Bythopirellula goksoeyrii: one gene and its partner. The protein of the gene in region 1 interacts with the protein of each later gene in a pairwise test. Links are inferred from orthologs where the notes say so. Each region holds a gene or a part of one and is shown on either strand. Other genes may lie near its edges.

Region 1 (10,426 bases):
GGAGGGTAAGCTGCAGATTCGCTTCAAAGAAAGATCGGATCGTACCAATATCTTCCCAATAGCCATCAAAAAGGTGAAGCTGAACCTTGCGAGTGCCAATTGAAGTTGGAAATACTTCTCTGCCGAAGTCGCGATGGTCCGTGTTTTCCAATGCCGAGGCTAAGACATCGGCATTGAAAATATAGATCCCCATACTAGCCAAACAGTCGCGGCCCATACTCGACACTCCATGGGCATCAATCCAAGCAGGCGACGTTCGCACTGAGTTCAATTCTTCTTCTGTCTTCGGCTTTTCAGCAAAACGAATTACCCGGCCCGTATCGTCGGCTCGCATGATTCCTAACCCACCGGCCTCATGGCTATGGACCGGCTTGGCGGCAATCGTGATGTCAGCGCCCGACTCGCGATGGGTCTTGAGCATCTCGGTAAAGTCCATGTGATAGAGTTGGTCGCCGGAAAGGATGACGACATACTTCGTGCCAGGTTGAGTGAGATAGCGTAGGTTTTTTCGTACGGCATCCGCAGTCCCCTGATACCAGTCGGTCCCTTCAGCCATGGTCTGCTGGGCGGCCAATAACTCGACAAATCCAGCGCTGAAGTTGTCGAATCGGTACGTGCCACGAATGTGCCGATGCAAACTCACGGAGAGAAACTGCGTCAGCACATAGATTCGATTCAACCCGCTGTTGAGACAATTTGAGAGTGGAATGTCTATAAGTCGATACTTGCCTGCCAACGGAACTGCCGGCTTGGAGCGATATTTAGTCAGTGGCATCAATCGTGAACCCTGGCCTCCGCCTAAGACAACGGCGATCGTATTTCGCATGAGAAGTTGGTCCTTTTATATTGCGAGCGTTCGTTGATAATCCGAATCGCCTCTAATTCTTCACGACAAAGCTAACCATCCGCCCGGGCACCGCAATCACTTTGGCAATTTGCTTGCCATCGAGATACTCTAAAATACTCGCGTCCTGTCGGGCCAATTCTTCCATCATATCCGCATTCGCATCGGCAGGCACGGTGATCTTTCCACGTAGTTTGCCGTTTACTTGCACGGGGATTTCCACTGTGGACTCAACCAGCACTCCTTCATCGTAAGACGGCCAGGGTTCATAAGCCAGTGTATTCTCGTGGCCCAGCGCCTGCCACAACTCTTCGGCTATGTGTGGGGCAAAAGGGGCCAATAGAAGAACAAAGGGCTCCAACACGGCGCGGGGCTGGCGGTCATTCTTAGTGAAGTAGTTTGTGAATTCCATCATGCGGGCGATGGCGGTGTTAAAAGACAGTTTAGCGATGTCCTCGGTAACGGCTTTGATTGTCTTGTGGAGTACTCTTAGTTCCTCGTCATTGGGCTCCTCATCACAAACCGCAGAATTTAGCTCAATCGATTCTGCCCGATCATCCACAATCAATCGCCATACTCGGCAGAGAAAGCCAAACACACCGTTTACCCCTTCCATGCTCCAAGGCTTGGTAGCCTCCAGCGGACCCATGAACATCTCATACAACCGCAGCGAATCGGCACCGTATTCCTTAACTACAAGATCAGGGTTGATGACGTTCCCTCGACTCTTGGACATCTTAAATACACAGGAATGCACTTGAATTGAGTGGTCATCCTTGAGAACAAATCGGCCATCGACTTTTTCGACCATGCTTTCATTTAACCAAAGAATTGCCCATTTCTTATCATCAAATAAATATTTTCCTTGGCCCCTGTAAGTTGCTGTGACTATCTCTTCCGCAGATAGAACGGTGCCTGATTCAACTCCTTCAAGGACATGAGGTGGGACAGAAGCAAGTGATACCCATTCGCCATCGCATTTAACCGCTCTGTACTCTAATTCACCCAGAATCATTCCTTGGTTGATCAACTTCTGAAAAGGCTCGGCCGTGCTGACAACACCTCGGTCAAAAAGCACCTTGTGCCAGAACCGTGCGTAGAGCAAATGGAGCACGGCATGTTCTGCTCCGCCGACGTAAAGATCAATCGGCATCCAAGCCTTTTCGATCTCTGGATCGATTGCCACCTTGGTATTGTCGGGATCCAGAAACCGCAGATAGTACCAGCAGCTACCCGCCCATTGGGGCATCGTGTTGGTTTCTCGCTTGTAGTGCACTCCATCGATGACGGGGTAAAGCCATTCATCGGGGGCCTTATCCAAAGGAGGCTCGGGGCGACCGTGCGGTTTGAAGTCTTCGAGATGCGGCAGATCCACAGGTAAATTGGCTTCGTCCACCGCACGAATACGACCTGTGGGATTGCCTTCGTCGTCGAGTTCGTGAAGTATGGGAAATGGTTCACCCCAAAATCGTTGACGACTGAAGAGCCAATCGCGGAGTTTGTAGTTGACGGCTTCACGGGCCAGGCCGCGAGTAGAGAGGGATTCAGTGATCTTTCTCTTTAATTGAGCGGTGGAGAGGCCATCGAACTCATCGGAGTTGATAGCCGTACCTTGGTCCGTGAAAACTTGCTCGCCGGCGAGAATTCTTTCCAGATCGCCCTGGGGGACGTTGTCTCCCGGCTTAACGACGCACTTGATTGGGATCTTGTATTGCTCAGCGAATTCAAAGTCGCGCTCGTCATGGGCAGGGACTGCCATAATAGCCCCCGTGCCATAGCTGATCAAAACATAATCGGCGATCCATATTGGCACCTGTTCTCCATTGGCCGGGTTGATCGCGTAGCTGCCGGTAAAGACACCCGTCTTTTCCTTGGCCAGTTCCGTGCGATCCAGATCGCTCTTAGCGGCGGCTTGTTCACAGTACTTTTTCACAGCGGTAGCATGATCAGCGGTGGTTAGCCGCTCCACAAATGGATGTTCCGGAGCGATCACCATGTAGGTTGCCCCAAACAGCGTGTCAGGTCGCGTGGTATAAATCCGCAGAACATCATCTGACGGTTTCCTGGGAAAGTTTTGGACTGGTCCCTTCAGCGACCAGTTTGCTTCAGAGCCCAGGTAAAAGTCTACTTCCGCCCCTGTGCTGCGACCTATCCAATTCCGCTGCAACGCCTTCACGCTTTCGGGCCAATCCACAAGTTCCAAATCGGATTCCAAGCGGCTCGCATAAGAAGTGATCCGCAGCATCCATTGCCGCAGGGGGCGTCGCTCGACGGGATGGCTTCCGCGCTCACTCTTCCCATCGATTACTTCTTCATTGGCTAGCACCGTCCCCAATGCTGGGCACCAATTCACCGGCGCAAAGCTTTGAAACGCCAAGCGATGCTCGTCGCGATACTCACGTACCGCATCCTCTCCCGCATCGGCCACCTCCGTGGGAATCGGTAACTCCGCAATGGGCCGACCCTTCTGTTGCTGCTCATCGAACCAGGTGTCGTAGATCTGCAAGAAGATCCACTGAGTCCAGCGGAAGTACTCAACATCGGTGGTGGCCAGTTCCCGTGACCAGTCGTAGCTGAAGCCAAGCATCTTCAACTGCCGGCGGAATGTGTCGATATTTTTCTCGGTCTGAATCCGCGGATGCTCCCCTGTTTTGATCGCATGCTCTTCGGCCGGGAGCCCAAAGGCATCGAACCCCATGGGGTGCAAAACACTCTTTCCCTGCATGCGGGCGGCCCGGCAAACGATGTCGGTAGCTGTGTACCCTTCGGGATGGCCGACATGCAGCCCGTCGCCACTTGGGTAGGGGAACATATCAAGTGCATACAGCTTTTCTCCCGTGGGCATCTGGGGAGAGGCAAAAGTCTGGTTCTGATCCCAGTAGGCTTGCCACTTGGGTTCGACGGTGGCCGGATTGTATCGTGGCATAAGGAGAATTACGGGACGCGGATTGGGATTGCTGAATTAGGATACACAGAAACGCTAATTCTACAGTAGCAAAGCACTTGCGCGAACCGCGTGCCAGTTGACGTTCTTAGCCCGGGCCAACTACGATGGCCAGATTCGATACCCTTGTTGTGACCCTTTAAATGAAGAATATGGACAAGACTAAGGTAGGCATTATCGGACTTGGGACCGTCGGTTCAGGCGTGGCTCGGCTGCTGCTGGACTATGGCGACCGCACGGGCCGACATGCGGGCCGCACCCTTTGGCTGGAAAAGGCTGTAGTCCGGGATTTGGACAAGGCGCGGGACTGCGACTTGCCAGCTGGGGTGCTAACCGACGATATCGACGAGGTGCTCAGCAACCCCGAGATTGAAGTGGTGGCCCAACTCATCGGCGGGCTTGAACCTGCTCGCACAATCATGCTCAAGCTGCTCGAAAGTGGCAAAGACGTTGTCACGGCCAACAAGGCCCTACTTGCCCAGCACGGCCCGGAGTTATTCGACCGTGCTCGTGAACTGGGTCGCTCCATCGCTTTCGAAGCGTCAGTTGCCGGTGGGATTCCCATCATTGCCAATATCGGTCAGTGTTTGTCGGCCAATCAAATTGAATCGCTTTTTGGCATTCTCAATGGCACAAGCAACTTTATTCTCTCTGAGATGCACGAAAATGGCACCGCCTATGCAGATGTGCTTGCTGAGGCTCAAGAGCTGGGCTATGCCGAGGCCGATCCCACGATGGACGTCGATGGGTCAGATGCAACGCAAAAGCTAGCGATCCTCGCTCACTTGGCCTTCGGAGCCCGCGTCGACTGGCAAGATATCCCTCGCACCGGTATCGACAATCTCGATGTGGCGGATGTTCAATACGCTGAGGAGATGGGCTACACGATCAAGCTCTTGGCTGTGGCACAATTGGTGGACGAGGGCTTGGAACTCCATGTCTCACCTACACTGCTGAAATTAGGCACCCCACTGGCCGAAGTGAGTGGCCCATTCAACGCCATTCGTGTCATCGGCGACGCTGTGGGTCCTCTTTTATTCTACGGAGCTGGAGCGGGACAGATGCCTACGGCTTCGGCCGTAGTGGCCGACTTAATCGACACGGCCGTTGGCCGCACGGAAATTACCTTCAAGACACTCGAACTCTGGTCCAACCGCCAGGCGCGGGTCACCGCCAACGACTACGCTCAGGCCAAGGGTCGATTTTATATTCGGGCGAATGTACAGGACCATCCCGGTGTACTCGCTCAGGTTGCCACCGCCTTAGGGCGCCAGGAAGTATCCATCGCCTCGGTACTGCAACACGAAGCAGATGAAGGCAGCCATATTTTGCCCCTAGTGATCATGACCCACGAAACCACCGAAGGTGCCGCCGCGAAAGCGTGCGAGGAGATCGCGTCCTTCGAAAGCGTGCAAGGATCCTTGGTCCGCATGTGGGTTCGAGACTGATATTCCTCGACGGACTGGTCGCTTCAGCGACCAGTAAAACACCATGAAATACGCCATTATTATCCCCGACGGTGCCGCCGACGAGCCCCAGTCTGTACTCGGCGGACAGACACCCCTTGAAGCCGCTCGCACTCCCGCCATGGACGCCATTGCGGCCTCAGGTGTTGTGGCTCGCGCCTGTCATACTCCCAAGGTACTCCCCGCCGGTTCCGAAGTCGGCAACATGAGCCTGTTGGGTTACGACCCCCTGACCAACTTCACAGGCCGCGCCCCTATCGAAGCCGCTGCACAGGGCATCGAGCTTTCGCCCGATGATTGGGCTATCCGCTGCAATCTGGTCACTATCGAAGACCAGATCATGCAGAGCTTTACCGCCGGACACATCTCTACTGAGGAAGCAACTGAACTTCTGGTAACAGCCCAGGAAAAACTTGGCGGCGATGGACTCGAATTTATTCCAGGTGTCAGCTACCGCAATCTGCTCATCTGGCGAGGCAAACAGCGTCCTGCCCCTTTCACCATGGACATGCGTGCCACGCCTCCGCATGATCTCACCGACAAGACCGTACTCGACAATTTCCCGCGAGGACCGGGAAGCGACGTTCTTAACGACCTTATGTCGGCGACAATCGATCTCTTTGTCAATCATCCAGTCAATATGAAACGCCTTGCCGCTGGAAAACCGCCTGCCACCAACGTTTGGCTCTGGGGGATAGGCAAGGCACCTAAACTCGCAGCATTCTCAGATGTTTATGGTCCTCAGGGGGCGATGATCACCGCCGTTGACTTGCTCCGCGGTTTAGCATCACTCGTTGGTTGGCAGCGGATCGAAGTCCCTGGCGCCACCGGCTACACCGACACCGACTATGCCGCCAAGGGTCGCCATGCTGTTGACGCCCTCAAGGAGGTCGATCTGGTTTGTGTCCATGTCGAAGCGCCCGACGAAGCCTCTCACGAGGGAGATTGTGGCAAGAAAGTCACTGCTCTGGAAGAAATCGATACGCATGTCGTCGCTCCGGTCGTGGAAGCCTTGAAGTCAACAGGGGATTGGCGGATCATGATATCCCCCGACCATCCGACTTTCCTGAGCACGAAAACCCACACGCATGGTCACGTTCCCGTAGCCATGGCAGGAACAGGCATTACTCCAGACAAATTCACCAGCTACGGCGACACCAACGCCGCCAATTCTGATCTGGCTTTCGACGAAGGCTGGCGCACCATGGGCTGGTTCACTGGACCGAACACATAACGCAACATTCCATTCCCCTTCCTAAATTCCGCAATCCTAATTCCGAATTCCGCATTCAACTATGGGTATCATCGTTCAAAAATTTGGCGGCACCAGCGTGGCCGACGCCGACAAGATTTTAGCCGCTGCCCGCAAGGCAATTCGCACCCAACAGCAAGGCCATCAAGTAGTGATGGTCGTTAGTGCAATGGGCAAGAACACCGATGTCTTAGTGGATCTGGCAGGCCAACTCACCAGCAAACCTCCCGCGCGCGAAATGGACATGCTCCTTTCCACAGGCGAGCAGGTTAGCGTTGCTCTCATGGCAATGGCCATTAACGAATTGGGAAGTAAAGCGGTCAGCCTCACAGGTGGCCAGATTGGCATTAAGACGGATAGTTCGCACACCAAGGCCCGCATTCAATCCATATCAACCGAGCGATTGCGCAAGCATCTCGACGATGGCCATATAGTTATCGCCGCCGGCTTCCAAGGAATCGACGAGGACTTCAATATCACCACACTTGGACGTGGTGGCAGCGACACGACCGCCGTCGCTTTGGCTGCGGTGCTGCAAGCAGACGCTTGCGAGATCTACACCGACGTCGATGGCGTCTTCACTACTGACCCGCGAATCGTTGCCGAGGCCCGCAAGATGGATCGCGTGAGCCACGATGAGATTCTGGAGTTGGCCAGCATGGGTGCCGGAGTGATGCATAGCCGCTCGATTGAGTTCGGCAAGAAATTTGGCGTCCCGATTCACGTTTGCAATAGTGCCAGCTTCAGCGATGAGCCAGGCACGGTCATCGACTTATTGCCAGAAAGCATCGATCGCCCTGTGAGTGGGGTGGCATTGACCAAAAACGAAGCGTGGATTTCGCTCGCCAATGTTCCAGACCAACCTGGCACGATGGACACCCTGTTCTCAAAACTTGGCGGCGTCAACGTGGCGGTCGATATGATTGTCCAGAACGTTGGAAAAGGTGGCAAGGCGGAGGTCTCCTTTACCGTGTTGGAATCGGACCTTCCGGCAACTCTCAACGCCGTCAATGATGTCGCTAATGAACTAGGTGATATTGAGATCACGAGCGAAGCAAATGTTTCCAAGGTATCAATCGTCGGACTGGGAATGGCTACGCAAACGGGTGTAGCAGATCGCATGTTTCGCGCGTTTGCTGATGAAGGAATCAATATTCTGGCGATCACAACCAGCCAGATCAAGGTTTCTGCCCTTGTGCGGCGCGAACAAGCTATGCAGGCACTTCGTGCCGTTCACAGCGAATTCCAGTTGGACAAGCCCCCCAAGGATCGTGTTTCCTTTGGAGACAAATCCGCAGCGGTTCAGCCTCCTAGTCCCATCGACGTGGTTGCGAGGCTGCAACGCATGGAAGACCTCACGATTGATGACATTCAACTCGACGAGTCCCAAGGCCGCATCACGGTTTCCCATGTTCCGGATACGCCAGGTATCGCCGCTGAGATTTTCGAGGCAGTGGCTGCTGAGAACATCATGGTCGATATGATCGTACAAGGTACCGGTCGAGATGGGATGGCAAACATTAGCTTCACCGTGCCCAAGGAATCCGTGTCAGCCGCTACCGAAGTTGTTCGCCCTGTGGCCGCGAACTTGGAATGTGGCCCCGTCACTCACGATAAGCAAATTGCCATCCTGTCGGTTTTTGGGATCGGCATTCGCACCCATACAGGTGTCGGCGTCCGGATGTTTCAAGCGTTATCTCGCACCGGCATCAATGTCGAAATGGTTAGCTCAAGCGAAATGCGGGTCAACGTAGTCGTATCCGCAGATCGAGGCCAGGCAGGACTTAAGGCCTTGCAGGCCGCGTTTGATGACGTGATAGGATGAGAATGAGTTTGAGATTGGGAAAACGGATTGCAACACGATTCCGCAATCCGAACTCCCAACTCTGCATTTCGTTAGAGGTTGTTCTCGTCGATCACATCGTGCAGCACATCTTCGGAGACGTAGATCGGTAGCTGAGGGTTGCAGCTTACCGCCACGGCAATTGCATCGCTGGGGCGGGAATCGATTTCGATCAGTTCGCCCTCATGCCGCACACGGAGCTGAGCAAAATAAGTATGTTCTTTGAGTTCGTTGATCACCACATCCTGGAACTCGCCCCCCATGGCATCAACCGCGTTGACTAAGAGATCGTGGGTCAATGGTCTTGGTGCTTCAAATCCCTTCACCCGGCGGTCGATACTCGTAGCTTCAAAGATTCCAATCAAAATGGGGAACATCCGTTGTCCATCAATCTCGCGCAGCCAGATGACTTGCTCACTGGTGACCTCGCTGATCACGATCCTCGCTAATTCCATGGCCACTGGCATATCGAAAACCCTCGGGGCAAAAGTCCTTGCAAGCCCGCCCAACCCAGCGGGCGCGTCAGCCTTGATTATAGGACGGCACCCGAGGGGAGTGCTACCGCTTCCCAAATTTGGCGTGTTGCCACATACTGAATGATCAGCGATACTCGCACATTCGCTCGGTCCGGTAGCTCAGTCGGTTAGAGCAGGGGACTCATAATCCCTTGGTCGGGGGTTCGAGTCCCTCCCGGACTACTTTATACTTTGAAAACGAACTAGACGGTTGTGTTTTCTGAGGATTAATTAGACTCTCGCGCTGCACTTCCAGGCATTTCAGTCGCCTGCTGCACCGGATTATCCAGCGCTTTGTTGGCCACCGCTTTGGTGAAATGGGCATCGATTATTTTGCAGATAGTGGCGTCGTGCAACTCTCTCACTGTTTCCCAGCCAAGTACAAACCACGTGCAGTGGGTATTCGGCCTCCAGTTCGGTCTGACGGGTGCTACGATGATTCTGAAACAATTCTTGCCAAGGCTCCAGACCCGCTCATTCAATGATGTGATTGTATTCAGTTATTAAATCCGGCAATGAAGTTGTTGTTAATACCCCCTTTTCGGAGTCGGTATGCGCAGAGGGAGTGCTAGGTACTAATTGAAGTCCGTCAGAATCCCGAAAAGGGACCAGACCGAGGCAGCAACAGGAGATATTCCTCCCCTCGCGCGAGTGTGCGTAGGAGCATCATACACGCGGAGGGCGACCAAGTCCCTGATACCTACCATCCCACCTCGCCAGCCTCTACCGCCTCCACAGCCTTTTTGAGCGCGGCCGACTCGGTACTACCAAAGAATCCCTTGCCGCAATTGGCCCGGGACACATAGCAGGCCCATTGGTCGACGTCCAATCGACCGGTCTCGCTCAGTTCCACTTCAAAGCCCTTCGATTCCATAGAATCGATCAGTGTGCTGGTTTCCATCGCTCTCTCCTCCAGGGTGCCGTGATCGTCCGTGATTACCATAAGTGTACAGATGGCCACTCACAAGCCCTAGGAGGCCCCCTGGCCCTATCTTGTGCTGAAGTCATAAGAAAGTGCCACAAGCGGATTGCTTGCGTAGAAGGGGCAGTCAGAGAACTTTTTAATCAGGACTTGAAATCCCCATGGCAGTCACCGCCGCTAGCTGAACGTTGGGAAGAAACCTCATGTTTTCCAGATTGGATTGGAAAGGATACAATCCTGAACGGTTAGCCAAGTCAATGCTACTATCAGCTCTTCTGCTCTTGAAAGCGTTTTTGAAATGAATCTTCAAAGCCGATTCGTAAATCAGGTCGCAATTCTTATCTGCTTGAGTGTATCCGTTTGCACCCAAGGCAATTCAAAGGCCGGTGATATTACTGTAGCGGACATTGTCGATGCCTGGGAAAATCGAGATAAGACTATTCCAACCTTCGAATGTGAGTGCAAGATTACGAAGGAAATTACGCGATTTCTGCACGAACGGTCGGGTGGAGCATTTGATGATCCCAATAAGGGAGAGCCCGGTGGTACGATGCAAATAAGCAAGGGATTGACAGTTAAACTGCGAGGCAAGGATATTTTCATTCTAGAAAAGGGTGAACACTGCGACATCGACAATTTT
Region 2 (9,849 bases), 210 kb from region 1 along the record:
ATGAACTCGAACTAAAGACGGCTCTCTGCTGTTCGAAAGAGGAAGAGTTCACCGAAGCAAAGCTTGCTTGTGAAGAACGCCATCGGGAAATGGATGCCCGCGAAGCGCAGCTGTACAAGCAAATGGAACAAATTACGACGACCGAAGTCTCCTTGCAGCAGCGTTCGACGAGAATCCACGACGCAGATTCTGAACTAAACAAACGCCTGGAAGATCTGCGAGCTTGGGAACTAAGATTGGGAGAAGAGAGTAGCGAGCTAGAATTCCAACGTGCTGAACTCGGGCGCATCCAGCAAGAAGTGGAGTACAAGCTGTGCGACGCCACAGAACAAGATCGCCGTATTCGCTTCCGGGAACAAGAAATCAAGACCGCTCTGCAACGATTTGAACGACTCGGTGTCACAGAGCAGAAAATGGTGGAGCTGCAACAAACAGCCAACTTGTTCGAGCAGCGAGCGGCAAATCTCACAGCCGCTGAATCGATGTTGGCCGAACAACAGGTGCAACTCGCAGAGCAGCGTTCAGAACTTGAGCATCAAGAGCTGAAGTTCAAAAACCATGTCACTACAGAGCGCAAGCGGTTGGCGAAAGAAAAGGAAACTACCAGTCTGCAGCTGGCACGGCGAGAGCAGGAAATCGACCGCCGTGAAGCGATGCTGGACCAACGTCAGGACGCGCTCGAGCAATTGCAAGAAGAATTGCGCAGTGCGCAACGAGAAGTGTTGGAAATCCGGCTGGCCACGGAAGAAACCTGGTTGCAACTACAAGGCGTGCTCGCACCGGCAACCTTGTCGCGTTCCATATCGCAATTGCGTGTGCGACTTGCCGACCATTTTCAGTTGGCAGCGGACGAAGCAAGCCGTCGCCATCGGGAATTGGAATCCGTGCGTAGCGAACTGGCTACGGAACACTCCCAATTGGCCAATCAGCGTCAAGACCTACAGTTGTGGCTGGACCGCCGCGAGCAAGACCTCGAACAACGGGCAGCCCGACTGGTCGCCCGCGAGCAAGAACTCGATGCCCAGCAGCGCACTTACGAAGAAGCCGAGCTAAACTGGCAAGCCCAACAAGCAGAGTACCAACACGAACTGCAGCGGCTGCTGGCCGCTGAACGTGCCTGCTGGAGTCACGCGGCGTAGCGAGACGGATGGAATCGGTCCAATTCCGCGCTGGTTCCGGTTGTGTTAGCTGTTGTCCGCCGATTGGTCGCTTTGTGGACCGACAGTTTCGGGAATATCCAATTTCTCCGGTGTGGCATCTTTCTCGCCGTCTGGATTTCTCTCGCTGACGGGTTTCCAGTTGCGACGTTCTACCTTTTGGCCGGCAGTTGCCTGCTGGGCTCCAGCGACGATCGCCATTGCGTTCTTGATCTCAGCAGGAGAGAAATACGGATCTCGCACAACTTGGCGGGCCGTGCCCGTGAGTTTGGCGGCAAGTTCTTGCCAACTTACATTGCTATTCACATTCCAGACTGCTGCTTGCGCTGCAGCAGGCTGCAGGTCACCATTGGCATAGGCAGCCACAATTTCAATCACAGCGGGGTCGGCGACAACATCTTCGATGGGACGAATTTCATAAGGCTTGTTCGACGAAGGATCCCGAAGACCATGGTCCAGACACAACAGTGGGACGTCGATCGTGTTGACTTTTTCAGGGGCAACATTGAAGCGTCCGCCACCGCCGCCTCGACCACCGCCGCCTCGACCACCGCCGCCTCGACCGCCGCCGCCGCCGCCGACACTTTGCTGCCCGCCGCCGCCGCCGCCCAAACCGCCACCACCTCCACCACCGCCAAATTGATGCATGACGGGAACTCCAGCAAAGGCATCGGGAATGAGCACATCAACAGGTTCATCGGTCTTGTTAGTCAAGAACAATCGGCCGCGCTGACTATCGCGAGCGATGAACTTTGCGTCGATCACGCCTTGGTCGATGGCATCGAACACATCGAGCGCCGGTGCCGTCTCAGCAGCAGGTTCATCAGCTCTTGAATGCTGCCCACTTACGGCAGTTCCCAAGACCATGATTGCCAATACCAGATACCATTTCATCATTTGGGCGGACGCCATGACAGTACAACCTTTTCAGAAGCCGAGGACTACTTGGTTTCTTGAAGCCCCAGCTGATCGCAGGGCTTGAATTACGAAGGGTTGGCTGAATTGACAATAATTCAGCCGGTCTCTCCAGCATAAACTGGCGCACGCCAATTGCCAACATTTTCATGAATGTCCCCGCCAAATCGGTCGGTTTTGCCGCCTATGTCTTGAATGATTGGCCAATATGCCATTTTGGGAGCCGATTTCTCAGTTTTCTCCCCATCAGCGGGAGGACGCAGCGGGGAAGGGTGCAATACTTGGAGATAGGCCCCCGATTTCACTCAGATCGCTTAAATCCGTGTCTACAACGCAACTTTCTCCAACCGCCAAAGCCCGCCACCAGAGCTGGATCATCTCTCCCTGGTGGGACATGACGTACGTCGTAGTCACGCCAATACTGATTGTACCGGTCATATTGGTTCTGGTGCGTCAGTGGCTCACCCCCGAGCAAGTTTCGTTGGCGGTGATATCATTTGCTTCCCTGGGACATCATCTGCCAGGCTTCATGAGGGCGTACGGCGATCGAGAGCTTTTTGCGCGATATCGCATGCGTTTTCTTTTCGTGCCTCCTCTGGTGTTCGCTATGGCTCTCTGCTTTACGCCTCCCAGCGGATTGGCTCAGTGGCTCCACCTTCCTTGGCGACATCTCCACGGACTAGAGTTGGTCTTGCTGATTTGGGGCACTTGGCACGGATTGATGCAAACATACGGTTTCATGCGCATCTACGACCTGCGACGGGGAGTGACCGATCGCTTGACTGCCCGTCTCGATCATTGGCTCTGCCTGACTGTGTTTGTTGCTGGTGTTGTGTTCAGCGATGCCCGCATGTTCGGCATTGCCAAAACGATGTGGGAGTCTGGCCTTCCTATATTTGGTCCCGTCTGGCTCGATTGGGCGCGGCTGCTGATTGGCGGAGCGCTGATCGCGGTCCTGATTGGCTATCTGGTGAACCTCCTACGACTGCATAAAGCCGGCTATCCGATCTCTTGGGTCAAACTATTGCTAATCGGTACGACTGGTTGGTTCTTCTGGTACACGGGACGACTCTCGGTCAATCTCTTGATTGGCATTGCGATGTTCGAGATCTACCACGCCGTCCAGTACTACGCGATCGTATGGATCTACAACAAGCGCCTCTTCAACCGCGCCGGCAATCGCTTCGGACCATTGGGTTTTCTCTTCGAAGATCGATGGAGCATGTTGGGCCTCTACTTGGCAGCAATTGCGGCATATAGCTCAATTCGCTACTTCACGGTGGACGCCAATGCCTACATTTTCACCGCAGGAACCGAGAATGCCTACCAGTGGCTTATCGCCGCTTTCGTGACTTCTTCGTTTCTCCATTTCTACTTTGACGGCTTCATCTGGAAAGTAAGTGAACGCAAGACACAGGAGAATTTAGTCGAGACTCCAACGAGCGATGCCCCGCCGATGATCACTGTACCGGCGGCAATCCATGCGGCCAAATGGGCATTACTACTTGCCATCATGGCGGGTCTGCTATTCGCTGAGCGCAGGCGCTTGCTGCTTGAACCTGAGGACGGCCCTTCCGAGCGTTTAGTCGCCTTGGCTGCGCTAACACCTAATCTTCCCGAATGCCACGCCTTGCTCAGTCGCAATGCATTGTCCAAAGGCAATGCCCCACAGGCCATACTCCACGCCGAGAAAGCCTTGGCCCTTCGTGAGCGTTCTCACACTGCCCACGCTGATTTGGGTCTAGCCTATCTGCTGGGCAACCGATTGCAGGAAGCCAAGCGGCAGTTCGAAAAGGCCATCGCCATCGCTCCGAATCAATGGTCGCATCATTGCGATCTGGGGACGGTACTCCACCGCCTGGGCGAGCAAGAACAAGCTGAAGTCGAACTGAAGCTCGCAGTTGAACTGGGCTCCGAGTCGGCCGAACCTTACGAACAATTGGCGGACTTTTATCTCGATCAGAACCAAACTCAACAAGCAGCAACGCTGTACACAACGATCGCAGAGCGATTCCCAGATTCTCTCATCGGAGAATTGGGAAAGATTCAATTACTCAACCGCGACGGCCATCACCACCAAGCGGTCGAACTGGCAAGCTTCCTCGCCGCTGACAATGCCGACAACTGGAGAGTCTTGGCCGCACTGGGCGCTTCGCTCAATGCCGCCGGAGACCCCCAACGCGCGTTGGTACCTTTGAAAGATGCACTTCAAATCAGTCCGGAGTCTGCTGAACTGAACTATCAGATGGGGCTTACGCAATTCCAGTTAAACAAACCCATGCGCGCAATCACGTTTCTATCGCGAGCACAGAAACTCGACCCGCAACATTTCACTTCCCAGTTACAGCTTGCCAATACTTACTACGTGTTGGGGGCTGTCGACTCGGCACTGGAAGCCTATCAACGTGCCCTAGATCTCAAACCAGGAGACCCCGCAGCAAGTGCCAACTATGGCGGCCTGCTAGCTCAATTGGGCATGAATGCCGAAGCCGAGCGGGCCTATCGTGCAGGGCTCGCGGTGCATCCTGATGCCCCACAACTCAACTACAATCTGGGTCTACTGTTGTGGCAGCAAGGCGCACATGAGGAAGCCCGCCAACTCATCCGCCGCGCTGAGCAACTCGGCGTAGCGATTTCACCGGAAGTGAATGCTGCGATCCGTAAAACGAATTAGGGCTTTGTTAGGACTTTTTTTGGAGTTGAGCGCAATCTTTAGGAATGACAAAGTACTTCACTCGCCGGCACAGAGCGCATGGAACTCTTCTTCGGTAAGCACGGCGACGCCTAGCTCCTGGGCCTTGGCAAGTTTGCTTCCGGCCTTTTCACCTGCGACCAGGTAGTCCGTGCTCGCAGAGACGCTACTGGTCGCTCTTCCGCCATATTGCTCTATCAGCAATTGGATCTCATCACGAGTATAGTTTTCTAACTTCCCAGTGACGACAAACGACTTTCCGGCAAACGGCTGATGCTGTGGGGCAGTGGTCTGCTCTTTTACCATCCCCATACTAACGCCAGCCTCTTCCAAGCCGTTGATCGTTTCGATTCCGTTTTCGTTGTGTAGAAAACTGTAGACGCTCTCAGCGATGATCGGACCGACCTCTTCTACTTGGCTTAATTGTTCGATAGTCGCCGCCTGCAATGCAGACATCGTCTGAAATTGCTCAGCAAGAATGGATGCTACACGGGTTCCGACGTGGCGGATCGTCAACCCGTTCAACAGCCTGGCAAATGAGCGTGACTTACTTTCTCGAATCGCGTCCACCACATTCTGAGCTGACTTCTGCCCCATCCGTTCGAGCTGGGCGAGTTGTTCAACGGTCAAATCGTACAAATCTGCAAAACGCTTCACCAGTCCCGTCGAGACAAGTTGGTCAATCAGCTTTTCGCCTAGTCCCTCGATATCCATCGCGGTTCGACTCGCAAAATATTGCAACCGTTCGCGCAGCTGAGCGGGACAGGCGAGGTTTGGACAACGAATATAGACGCCCCCCTCGTCTTTCACCAATTCACTCTCGCACTCGGGACAGTGTGTCGGAAAAAGAAATGGCTTTGTCCCTTCAGGCCTCAAGTGAGTCTCAACCCGTAAAATATGCGGAATAATCTTCCCCGCCTTCTCAACCACAACCGTATCGCCCTCGCGCACGTCTTTCCGGGCGATCTCGTCGGCATTGTGCAGGCTGGCTCGACTTACTGTCGTGTCAGCGAGTTCCACCGGCTCCAGTTCCGCCACCGGAGTGATGGTGCCCGTCTTGCCAACTTGGACGCGGATTTCATTGAGCCGCGTTACGGCCTCGTATTTCTCAAACTTGTAAGCGATCAGCCAGCGGGGGCTCTTGCTGGTGGCACCCAACCGCCCGCGTTGATCGAACCGATTCACTTTCAACACGAGTCCGTCGACTTCGAAATCGAGTTCGTGAAGTCGTTCGATAAGCCCCTCGCAATGTGTGATCGCTGCCTCAAAGTCAGGAAAACATTCGACGTGCGGTGTTGCCGGCAACCCCCAATCACCAAGCTGTTTGAGAAACTCCATGTGTGTCGTCGCATGAAGACCTTCGACTTGGCCCACACCGTGGCAAAAGAGTCGCAGTCGCCTCTCGGCACAGATTCGTGGATCTAGCAGGCGTATACTTCCAGCCGTAACATTCCGTGTGTTTGAGTAAGCTTCGAGCCCCTGCTCCTGACGCTTCTCGTTGAGTCTCACCAGATCCGCATTGGTCATGTAGATCTCACCACGAACTTCGACCAGCGGCGGAAACCCGTCGCCAGCAAGCCGCAGAGGGACCCCCAGCACGGTACGGACATTGTGAGTGACATCGTCGCCAGTGGTGCCGTCACCCCGTGTGACGCCACGAGTGAGTTGTCCTTGTTCGTAGATGAGTGACATGGCCACGCCATCAATCTTGAGTTCCACGACCCACTCGATGCTCTCATCCGGCAGCAACTTCGCCGTCCGCTCGCCATACCTACGAAGTTCCTCAAGGCTGTAGGTGTTGTCGATCGACATCATCGGCACCAGATGCCGCACCGAGTTCAATTCGTCGACCGGCGCTCCACCTACTCGTTGCGTGGGACTATCCGGCGTCACCAGAGCAGGATGTGCGGCTTCAAGTTCCTTGAGCCGATCCATGAGCCGATCGTACTCGAGGTCCGTGATCGTCGGCGCGGCCTCCCCGTAGTATCGCGCATCATGGCCGCGAATCTCCTCGCGGAGTGATTCAATCTCAGATTCGACGTGCGCCTTACTCATCCGTTTTTGTCATAGCCGTTGGCGGAAGCCAATGGTTGCCATGGAGAAAACCGCGGGCTTCCGCCAGCGGCTACTATGATTGAATCCACTGTGATTCTTCTCAAGATTCCAACCCGCACTCTGGCACAACAGTGACGTTCTTGCCGGTAGCAGAGTTGGGAATCAGGCAAAGGAACTTCAGTGGAACGGAACCTGTGTTCTTGAACTGGTGGACATCCTCAGGCGAGACAAACACCACGTCGCCTTGCTCAAGGGGATGCTCCACGTCCCCTTCGAGAACAGTGCCACTTCCTTCGACGACGTAAATCTCGTGCTCGTAGTCATGAAAATGTCTTGGGGTGTGGCCCCCCGGAGCGACTTCAAATTGACGCATCACAAAATTCGGGGCCTCTTCATCCTTGCCGACGAGTATCTGCACTTGGCACCCGTCAGCCCCCTCCATATCCACCTTATTACGTGGCACATCTTTGGAATGTTTCAGTTTCATTTTTCTTCGTTTACTCCAAAATCTCAGTTCGATGGGAATGCTATCACCGCTTAACCCTCATCCATGGCCATTAACTGACCAATCGCAGTCCGATCATGATAGCAACTTCTTACCTATCAGACATGCTAACCGAGCTACTTCATAGCCCCTATTTTCGTCTTCCACAGAATCTTGCAAGCGAAGATCGATCCGCTGGAAAAATTGCTCTTGCCAGGGGATTCCCCACTTTGCTACAACCCTGCCGCTTTTCGTGACTACCTCTTCTCTACTACCACCTTATCCAGTCCCGATTGGCCTGAACTGACTGATTGTCTGCGCAGGTGCACGGGGAAGGACGAACACATGACTGTCGCGCGATACCAATCGTACGCCGTGCTCGGCGCTGCGTATCTCTTGCTATTTGCTTTTTCGCTTCAGGCGGCTGATGCCCAACAGCAGAGGTCTTCCGCCAATGGGACGAATCGGACGAACGAAACCGATCGTGCCGCTGGGAATATGCTAGATGCCATTTTTGATAACCCGGCCCCAGTTTCCCGTGGTGGAAATTACTCGGCACGGAGGGTCTCTAGAACGAGGCCTGCGAACCAGCCGAAACTGCAAGCGAAGCTTGTGCGTAATTCCAGCGAGTCGGAAGGGACCCCTCCCTATGCCTTGGTTGATCGCTATGGGGGCGTGCTCCGCTATGTCGAGCCGGTCGACCGAGTTGATTTGAAGCCTTATCTAGGCAAAGTCGTGGGGGTGAAGCACGACACGGGCGATGTCTTGCTCGCTTCACAACTGATGCTGCCAAGCCTTTCCAATACTAAGACGAGCAATGGCGTACAGCTTGCGGCATTCCAAGAGCCCATTCCTGCGGGCACTGAGGAAGGGGAAGCGCTGCTCGAACCGACCCCAGCCGACGATTCTGATTCAGCGATAGCGATGGAAGAAACATATTCCTACGATGGTTCATTCGATGGCGACCCCTTGTACCTGGGCGACGAAGGATTCCATTTAGGTGGTTACCCCGATGGTGGCCATTTGGGATGCGACGTACTCGGAGGCTGTGGAGCAGGCGTCTGGCAACCCAGTCGCGTTTACTTACGTGGTGAATACTTGCTCTGGTGGTTCGACGGCATGGATACGCCGCCACTGGTGACAACAACTACCGACGAAACGGAACTAGGAGCCATTCTCCCCAATCCAGGAGTCGAACCTGGAAATCCCAACTATCCACGTCTCACTTTTCCAGACACCTCGATACTCTATGGTGGCAACCCCATCCTTGAAGATTCTCGTAGTGGCTTCCGTGTCTCCTTAGGTTCCTGGATCGACGACGAGCGCAAGCAGGCCCTCGAAGCAGACTACCTCTACTTGGGCACGATCGATGAATCATTCACCGCAGGGGGTGTCGACGGAACTCCGATTATCTCCCGCCCCTATTTCGAGCTCGTTCCTTTCTTCTTGGACGACGAAGATGAAATGGTCTTCCTGCCGCCTCGAGAAGCGGCCGAACAGGTTTCGTCGGCGCTGCTCAATGGCGACGTGACCGTGACATCTAGCAGTGAATTTCAAGGCGCTGGCTTTAGACTTCGTCATAATCTGTGCCGATGCGGCGCTGCCGACATCTGCTGCGGTGACTGCGTTGGTGGCTGTGGTGCAGGAATTGCCTGCGGTGGAGGGATCGACTGCGGTTGCGGACCTATCGGCTGTGGAAGTTGCTGCGGCCCCGTTTGTGGTGATCGCCGCTATGTTGACTTCCTACTTGGTTTCCGTTGGTACGGGTTGCAAGAGCAGCTTCAAATATTCGAAGACTTGGAAGTAAACGTAACCGACCCCGATATTATTCTTCCGGACGATTTTCCCCCGAATGGAACTCGCACGACTGTGTTGGATCGCTTCAGCACTAGCAATGATTTCACTGGAGGCGAGCTTGGATTCGATTGGGGAATCGAGCGCAACCGCTGGTCGTTGAGCGTGCTGTCGAAAATCGGCATCGGCAACAACCACCAGAAAGTTTCGATTGCTGGCCAAACGACACTGACTCCTGTCGAAAACGACCCTCCCCCTCCACAAGAGGGTGGATTGCTAGCGCAGGTCTCAAATATTGGTGACTATGAACGTGATAGCTTCTGCATGATTCCTGAAATCAATCTCAATCTTGGCTACAAGCTGACGCCTAATCTCAAGTTGATCGGAGGATATACCCTCCTGTACTGGACCGATGTGGTGCGCCCCGGCGACCAAATCGATCGAGAAATCAACGGCACCCTGGTACCGAGATTTGGCGAAGAGCCTAACGCTGTCATCCCCCCCTTCCGACCGCAGTTCGTCTTTAACGAGACAAATATGCTGATTCAGGGATTCAACCTCGGGGGTGAGTACTCCTGGTGAACTACCAGGGTGTAATCTGCCGATACATCTCTCACGGACTGCTCTTTTCGTGACAGGTTTGCTAGCACTCGTGAGGTAATTTCTATGGCTGCTCAAGGCCCAAAGTTTTCGAAGTTCCCGGTTCGCACCCGCACCAATGGCCGCAAAAACCAGCATCGATCGTTGCGACG

What was found.
Region 2: the proteins of leuS (region 1) and ligA interact in binary tests that used the Escherichia coli proteins (3 or more experiments, as listed by UniProt). The link is inferred for Bythopirellula goksoeyrii from one-to-one orthologs.

Annotation. Positions count from the first base shown.
Region 1 is NZ_CP042913.1:1,909,416-1,919,841, forward strand. Bases 679-4,138 are described here. They hold leuS (leucine--tRNA ligase), read right to left. Parts: upstream 3,771-4,138; coding sequence 879-3,770; downstream 679-878. Other genes in these bases: Pr1d_RS07615 (glucose-1-phosphate adenylyltransferase), read right to left, coding at 679-826; Pr1d_RS07625 (homoserine dehydrogenase), read left to right, coding at 3,941-4,138. In the rest of the region: more of Pr1d_RS07615, read right to left, coding at 1-678; more of Pr1d_RS07625, read left to right, coding at 4,139-5,236; Pr1d_RS07630 (cofactor-independent phosphoglycerate mutase), read left to right, coding at 5,280-6,488; Pr1d_RS07635 (aspartate kinase), read left to right, coding at 6,550-8,331; Pr1d_RS07640 (bifunctional nuclease family protein), read right to left, coding at 8,403-8,816; Pr1d_RS07650 (hypothetical protein), read right to left, coding at 9,565-9,825; Pr1d_RS07655 (hypothetical protein), read left to right, coding at 10,085-10,426.
Region 2 is NZ_CP042913.1:1,696,398-1,706,246, reverse strand. The notes cover bases 4,312-7,194. They hold ligA (NAD-dependent DNA ligase LigA), read right to left. Parts: upstream 6,820-7,194; coding sequence 4,804-6,819; downstream 4,312-4,803. Other genes in these bases: Pr1d_RS06800 (cupin domain-containing protein), read right to left, coding at 6,920-7,194; Pr1d_RS06810 (tetratricopeptide repeat protein), read left to right, coding at 4,312-4,746. Outside these bases: Pr1d_RS06820 (coiled-coil domain-containing protein), read left to right, coding at 1-1,139; Pr1d_RS25695 (hypothetical protein), read right to left, coding at 1,185-2,069; more of Pr1d_RS06810, read left to right, coding at 2,395-4,311; more of Pr1d_RS06800, read right to left, coding at 7,195-7,306; Pr1d_RS06795 (BBP7 family outer membrane beta-barrel protein), read left to right, coding at 7,649-9,679; Pr1d_RS06790 (DUF11 domain-containing protein), read left to right, coding at 9,764-9,849. UniProt on the Escherichia coli protein: DNA ligase that catalyzes the formation of phosphodiester linkages between 5'-phosphoryl and 3'-hydroxyl groups in double-stranded DNA using NAD as a coenzyme and as the energy source for the reaction.